DNA from 3 places in the Pseudomonas sp. E1MeOHC2 genome. Region 1 is predicted to be linked to each of the others. Evidence: riboswitches for the same ligand, from Rfam matches in the RefSeq annotation. Region 1 holds a riboswitch; each other region holds the start of a gene.
What was found. A riboswitch is a leader RNA that binds a small molecule or an ion and turns the genes downstream of it on or off. The one in region 1 is predicted to bind cobalamin.

Region 1 (2,193 bases):
CAGGTTGCTCTCGCCGATCGCGGTACCGGCCAGCAGTGCAGCGCACACGGCTACCAGGGCCAGGCCGCTGTAAGCAAACAGGCGGCTCATCACTGGGCTGCTTTGCCGCTGGCGAACGCTGTGGACAGGGTTTGCAGGCCTCGGAACAGGCGGATGCCGGCCTGCATGGCATCGGCGTCGAGGACGATGATGCGGTCGTTCTTCACCGCGTCCATGTGGCGGGTTACCGGGTCGTTGCGCAGGAATTCGAGTTTTTTCTGGTAGTCGTCTGCCGGGAAGCGGCGACGGTCCATGCGGGCGATGATCAGCCAGGTCGGGTTGGCCTTGGCCAGGGTTTCCCAGCCCACGGTCGGCCATTCTTCGGTGGACTCGACCACGTTGCGTACCCCCAGGGTTCGCAGCATGAAGTCGGCGACCCCTTGGCGGCCAGCCACGTAAGGGTCGATATCGAGGTCAGCGCTGGAAAACCAGAACAGCGCCGAGGTGTTGGACAGGTCTTTGCCGGCCAGCTGCGCCTTGGCGCTGTCCAGGCGGCCCCTGAGGTCGCTGTTCAGGGCCGCGCCGCGGTCTTGCACATCGAAGATTTCGGCCAGTTGGTTGACGCTCTTGTAGATGCTGTCTACTTGGAACGCCTGCAGACGGGTACCATCGGCGCCTACCAGGTTATCCTTGCCTTCACAGTCCGACGGTAGCAGGTAGGTTGGGATCTTCAGTTCGTCGAACTGCTCGCGGGTACCCACCACGCCTTGTGCGCCGACCATCCATTCGAACTGTACCGCCACCAGTTGCGGGCGCTTGCCCACCACGGCCTCGAAGCTTGGGTCGTTATCGGCCAGGCGCTCGACCTTGTCGTTCAGGGCTTTGTATTCGGGCAGTACGTTGTTGAACCACAGTGAAGTGCCGGCCAGCTTGTCGCCCAGGCCCAATGCATAGAGGATCTCGGTGCCGGCCTGGCCGATCGTCACTGCGCGCTCAGGAGCGTGGGCGAACGTCTGTGGCATGCCGCAGTTGTCCACCGTGAGCGGGTAGTGGGTGGTGGCAGCCTGGGCCAGGCCAGTGAGGCCGAGGCCAGCGATCAGGGCGGCAAGACGGGGCAGCATGGTGGGGCGATCTCCTATCGAAGGGTTCACGGAATGAACGCACGGACAGGCATCGCCGAGCCCCTTGCGCAGGGCAGGGGGCAGCACCCAGAAAGGGTGGAGATGGCCATCCCGGACACCCCGCCGGTTGGTGAAATGTTGCCGGCAGGTCTCCTGACTGGTGCGTCCTGGCCCGGCTCCAGCCTTCCCGGATGAGTTGATCCAGTGGCATTGATGGAGCAGGCTCGGCACCTACAGTTGCGGGGGCAGTTCCGTTTGGCCCGTTGCTACGGGCCTGGGATTCCCTATTAATTCCGTGGTGGAAACCGGCGGCCCGCATGGTAGACCATCGGGCCGCCGGGTGAAAACGCTTTTCAGAAGTACTTCAGCCAGGTGATGTCACGCCGACGTGCCTTCAGCCGTGCGAAAGCGCGCACCGGCAGGTACAGCGACACCGCGAGCAACGCCGCGCCCAGCCACACGCCGCTGATGCCGTCGAAGCCGAAATAATCCCCCTGGTTGTGCCCGAACAGGGCAACGCAGGCCAGGTAAAGCAGCTTCAGCACGTACAGGTGCAGCAGGTAGAAAAACATCGGCGCTGCGCCGTAAACCGCGAGGGCGCTGATCCAGCGGGCCCGGCCGGCGCGCTCGAAGGCGCGCAACAGCAGCAGGCCGCTGCCCAGGGTGAGGGCCAGGAACAGCAACGACGGCGGATACTTGGTGATGTTGAAGAAGCTCATCAGCGTCTGCGTCAAGCTCGGGAACCCGCTCCAGGGCGCTTCGCCGTAGCCGTTGAGCATTCGCAGCACGACAAAACCGAGCAGCGCGATCACCCCGGCCAGCAACAGCTTGTGCTGGCGTTGGCCCGCGTCGCTGCCACGGGCGAACCAGGGGCCAAGGCCGTAGCCCAGGGCGATCACGCCGATCCAGGGCAGCACGGGGTACGAGGTGCGCAGGCGCAGGTTATCGGAGAACGTCAGCCAGCCACGGTCGTGCAGGATTGCCCACGGCACGTGCAGGGCCGATTCTGCGCCGAAGTGCAGGCTGTCGAGCAGGTTGTGGCCGGCGACGATGACTGCGCCCAGGGCGATCAGCACCGTGCGTGGCAACCACA
Region 2 (2,193 bases), 190 kb from region 1:
GCCTTGAGGAAGTACAGCTGGTTGCTGGCGGTCAGGTTGTCGTTGATCACCCAGTCGGTCACCAGCCGCGTGGACTGGTCGTTGTAATGCACCTCGGCATTGTTGACGTTGTAGTTGTGATCGCGCAGCGACTCGCGGAAATGCCCATCCACCAACGGCGTACCCATGTACTGTTGCGGGTCCTGGTCAGCGTTGTCGTGGCTGAGGGTAAAGCTCAGCGTATCGCTGGGTTGCCAGCGCAGCGAGCCGCTGATGGCGAGGCTCTGCGAATCACCCCGGTCGACCCAGCCGTTGCTGGCCTGCTTGTTGAGGTTCAGGCGATAGCTCAAGGTATCGGTCAACGAGCCGCCGCTGTCCAGGGCCATCTGCCGACGGTCGTCCGAGCCGTAGCCCAGGCGCAGGTGATTGCGGATCTCACCTTCGAACGGCTTCTTCGGCACCACGTTGATCACCGCGCCCGTGGCGCCCTCGCCGTACAGCACCGAAGCCGGGCCGCGCAGTACATCGATGCGCTCGACCGACCAGGTGTCCACCGGGAAGGTCACCGTGCCGGCGCCCACGTACAAGCGGGTACCATCGTAGAGCTGCATGGTCGAACTGTGCCCGGTAAAACCACGGGCCGACAGCGCCGTGCCGCCGTTGCCGGGGGTGCCGATGAAGGTGATGCCGGGCGAACGGGTGACTGCGTCCTGAACGGTTGCGTTGTTGCGCGTGAGGATTTGCTCGGCACTGATGCTGGTCACGCTGGCGGGCGTTTCCAGCGGCGTCAGGCCAAGCCGCGAGCCACTGGTGCTTGGGGTGCGCAGGTCGGGCTGAGGGTTGCCCTCGGCCGTGCCGGTAATGTCCGTGGCCGGGAGCGCCAGGGCGTTCTCCGCCTCGGCGGCGTGGGCTGCAACGCAAACAAAAGCACAAGGCACCAGGCTTGCACGCAGCAGCGTGCCTGGCAGAGAACTGAACAGCGAATAACGGGACATGTCGTTCCACTTGAAGCAGGAATGAAAGAATCCCGGGGGAACAACGCAAAGAGGAATCGCGGGCAGGCACGCCCACGGAAACCGGCCTGCGCCCGCCCACCGCGGGTTTGCCAAACGATGCTTCAGGCCGGTCTCCGGGCTCGCGAGGGTCATGAAGCATTCACCTTCCCATGCCAGGGCACAGTGGTGTCTCGAATGCTTCGCTCGCATACCGTTGCGGGGGCAGCGCCGGACTGATCATCGCACGATGACGAACCGGCTTCCCGTTTCACCCCATGCACGGCGGCAGGGGGCACCTGAAACAGGCGCGCAGATGACCATCAAAATGCCGCTACGTCAACTGGCCGGTGGATTCTTCACCGATTCTTTTACCGCTTCCTTGGCTTGCTCGCCCTTGGCCTTCAACGTGTCCACCGCATCGCCAAGCTTTTCGCCCAGCCCGGCACCGGTGTGCGCAGGGCCGGGGTTGAACGGGCGATTTTGATTGAAGCCCAGCCAGGCCAGGCCAAGGACCGTGAAGGTGGTCGGCACGGGATTGTTTTTCAAGGTCGTGCCAAGGTTATGCAAGAACTCCCCGCGCTGGGAAACATCGCTGGCGCGGTCAGGCGTCGGCGCGGTGCTGTGGTAGGGCTCACTGCTGCCATACGCTGACGGCGGCGAAGAAGGCGTTGTGACGTGGCTGGCGCTGGAACGCAGAAAGCGTGACAAGGCAAAACCGACGAGAGAATGGCCAGGGTCAGTGCGTGATAGCTGATAAGCTGTGAACCCTTCGCGCGGCACACGGCCAAGAGCCCAACACGTGTAACCTAGGAAGCCAGCTCGACCATGCACAACCTCGACAACTACAAGATCATCGCAGACAGCATCGCTACCCTGCTCTTCCCGCATGCCGAGGTGATCATCCACGAGGTGAGTAGCCGCACTGTCGTTCATATCGCAAACAACTTCTCCAAGCGTCAACTCGGTGACGACTCCGCGCTTGACGAATTTCCCGGCGATACCTCCAGCCTTTCCAGCCTGGGCCCTTACGAGAAACTGAACTGGAATGGTCAGAACATTCGTTCGATCACCAGCGTGTTGAAAGGCCCCGAGGGCCAAACCGACTTCCTGTTGTGCATCAACCTGAATTTGTCCGTGCTGGAGCAGGCACGGGCTGCATTGGATGCCTTTTTCCAGGTGAGCCGGCTCATCCCTCAACCCGACGTGCTGTTCAAGGATG
Region 3 (2,193 bases), 510 kb from region 1:
TCGAGGTGGTGGGTGAGCCAGCTGAACCCGACGATTTCTGCCTTGGCTGTTTCGCAGGCCTCCGTCAGGCAAAGCACCAGCTCACGTTCCACGCGCGCTATCTCGCGCTTGCCCATGGCCTTCACTGGGTGGCCTCGTCGTCGATCTGCTGACAAAAGCGCAGGCGGTTGCCGAACGGGTCGTAAACCTGCATCTGCAGGCCCCAGTCCAGGCGCTCGGCCTCGGGGCGGGCGTAGCCATAGCGCTTGGCCTGCAGCTCGCGTTCGAGGGCGCGCAGGTCGTCGATGCGGGCGAACACGGTCGAGCCGGGGGTGGCATCGCCATGGTGTTCGCTAAGGTGCAGGATCAGCCCGTCGCGGTGTATTTGCGCGTACAGGGGCAGTTCCGGGCTGAAGCGGTGCTCCCAGTCCAGGCTGAAACCGAGAAAGTCGAGGTAGAACTCTTTGGCCTTGTCGACCGAAAAAATACGCAGTACCGGGATGGCGGGGGCGAGCGGCATAAGGCGTCCTTGGCCGTTGGCGAAGGTGCAACTGTAGCGCAGTTGTGCCGTTGCTTGCGCATCTCTGGCCGCTTGGCGGGCGGCAATGGTTGACCACCTGCCAGCCACTGCGTAGCCTTGCCACTTCGAGGTTCTTCGGCCAGGCCGAAGCTAAGACGGGAACGCGGTACAAGCCGCGGCTGCCCCCGCAACTGTAAGCACCGACAACGGGTCGACACAGCCACTGCGCAATCACGCGGGAAGGCGTCGTGCCCTCCAGCCCTGCTATTTATCGCGCGGCGGGTACGGTGCGAGCCAGGAGACCTGCCTCGAAGCGATTTCGACTTTCAACCGGGCGGGGTGATCCGGTGGCGAACAAGCCCGGCCGACCTGGCCCGTGGCTTTCGTCCTGCATGCCCGCGCCATCTTGCCAAGGGCATCGCGACATGAAAACACTGGCCAAACTCCCCGTCACCATCGTTACCGGCTTCCTCGGTTCGGGCAAGACCACCTTGCTCCGCCACATGCTCGACAACGCCCAGGGCCGCCGTATTGCGGTAATCGTCAACGAATTCGGCGAATTGGGCATCGATGGCGAAATCCTCAAGCAGTGCAGCATCGGCTGCACCGAGGAAGAAGCCAGCGGCCGCGTTTACGAGCTGGCCAATGGCTGCCTGTGCTGCACCGTGCAGGAAGAGTTCTTCCCGGTGATGCGCGAGCTGGTGGCCCGCCGTGGCGACCTCGACCACATCCTCATCGAAACCAGTGGCCTGGCGCTGCCAAAACCGTTGGTACAGGCCTTCCAGTGGCCGGAAATCCGTAACGCCTGCACCGTCGACGCGGTCATCACCGTAGTCGACAGCCCGGCTGTGGCGGCTGGTACCTTTGCCGCCTACCCGGACCAGGTGGACGCACAGCGCAAGCTCGACCCCAACCTGGACCACGAGTCGCCGCTGCATGAACTGTTCGCCGACCAGTTGGCCAGTGCCGACCTGGTGGTCCTGAACAAGGCCGACCTGATTGACGCCGAAGGCCTGGCCAAGGTGCGCGCCGAGGTGGCCGAAGAGCTGCCGCCTGCCGTCAAGGTGGTCGAGGCCAGCAGTGGTCGCCTGCCACTGGAGGTGCTGCTGGGTGTTGGCGCCGAGTCCGAGGCGCATATCGATGGCCGTCGTACCCACCACGACTCGCACCACGATGGCGATGATCATGACGATCATGACCACGACGCCTTCGATTCGATCTCCATCGACCTGCCCGAGGCGGACGAAAGCCTGTTGCTCGATGCCCTGACCCAGTTGGTGGTCGAGTTCGGTATCCTGCGCGCCAAAGGCTTCGCGGCCATTCCGGGCAAGCCGATGCGCCTGCTGGTGCAAGGTGTGGGTACCCGCTTCGACAAGCACTTCGACCGCGCCTGGCGCGCCGACGAGCCGCGTATCACACGCCTGGTGCTGATCGGTCGGGAGCTGGACGCCGTGCAACTCGAAGCGCGCCTGCGCCAAGCCCTGGGCGCCTGACCCATGCACCTGCTGCGGACCCAGCCCGGCGGCTTCGTGCCGGATGACAGCATCGCCGACCTCGGCCAGACCCCCGCCGACCTGGTGATCCTCTGCAGCGGTGATTCACACCTGGCATTGCTCGCCGACACCGCCGAGCAACTGCCTGAGGACTACCCCAGCCTGCGCCTGGCCAACCCGATGCAGGTGCAGAACCATGCC

Region 2: linked by a shared signal. The riboswitch ahead of ACSSU5_RS00100 (TonB-dependent receptor) and the one ahead of ACSSU5_RS00950 (ABC transporter substrate-binding protein) in region 1 are both predicted to bind cobalamin.
Region 3: linked by a shared signal. The riboswitch ahead of cobW (cobalamin biosynthesis protein CobW) and the one ahead of ACSSU5_RS00950 (ABC transporter substrate-binding protein) in region 1 are both predicted to bind cobalamin.

What each region holds. Positions count from the first base shown of each region.
Region 1 covers NZ_CP196675.1:219,138-221,330, reverse strand. Annotated here, with positions in the region: gene ACSSU5_RS00955 (FecCD family ABC transporter permease) at 1-90, opposite strand, end outside; gene ACSSU5_RS00950 (ABC transporter substrate-binding protein) at 90-1,100, opposite strand; cobalamin riboswitch at 1,227-1,425, opposite strand; gene ACSSU5_RS00945 (acetyltransferase domain-containing protein) at 1,454-2,193, opposite strand, start outside.
Region 2 covers NZ_CP196675.1:28,251-30,443, forward strand. Annotated here, with positions in the region: gene ACSSU5_RS00100 (TonB-dependent receptor) at 1-974, opposite strand, end outside; cobalamin riboswitch at 1,083-1,289, opposite strand; gene ACSSU5_RS00105 (hypothetical protein) at 1,311-1,682, opposite strand; gene ACSSU5_RS00110 (helix-turn-helix transcriptional regulator) at 1,800-2,193, shown strand, end outside.
Region 3 covers NZ_CP196675.1:5,551,176-5,553,368, reverse strand. Annotated here, with positions in the region: gene ACSSU5_RS25245 (hypothetical protein) at 1-125, opposite strand, end outside; gene ACSSU5_RS25240 (VOC family protein) at 122-499, opposite strand; cobalamin riboswitch at 611-824, shown strand; gene cobW (cobalamin biosynthesis protein CobW) at 925-1,992, shown strand; gene cobN (cobaltochelatase subunit CobN) at 1,996-2,193, shown strand, end outside.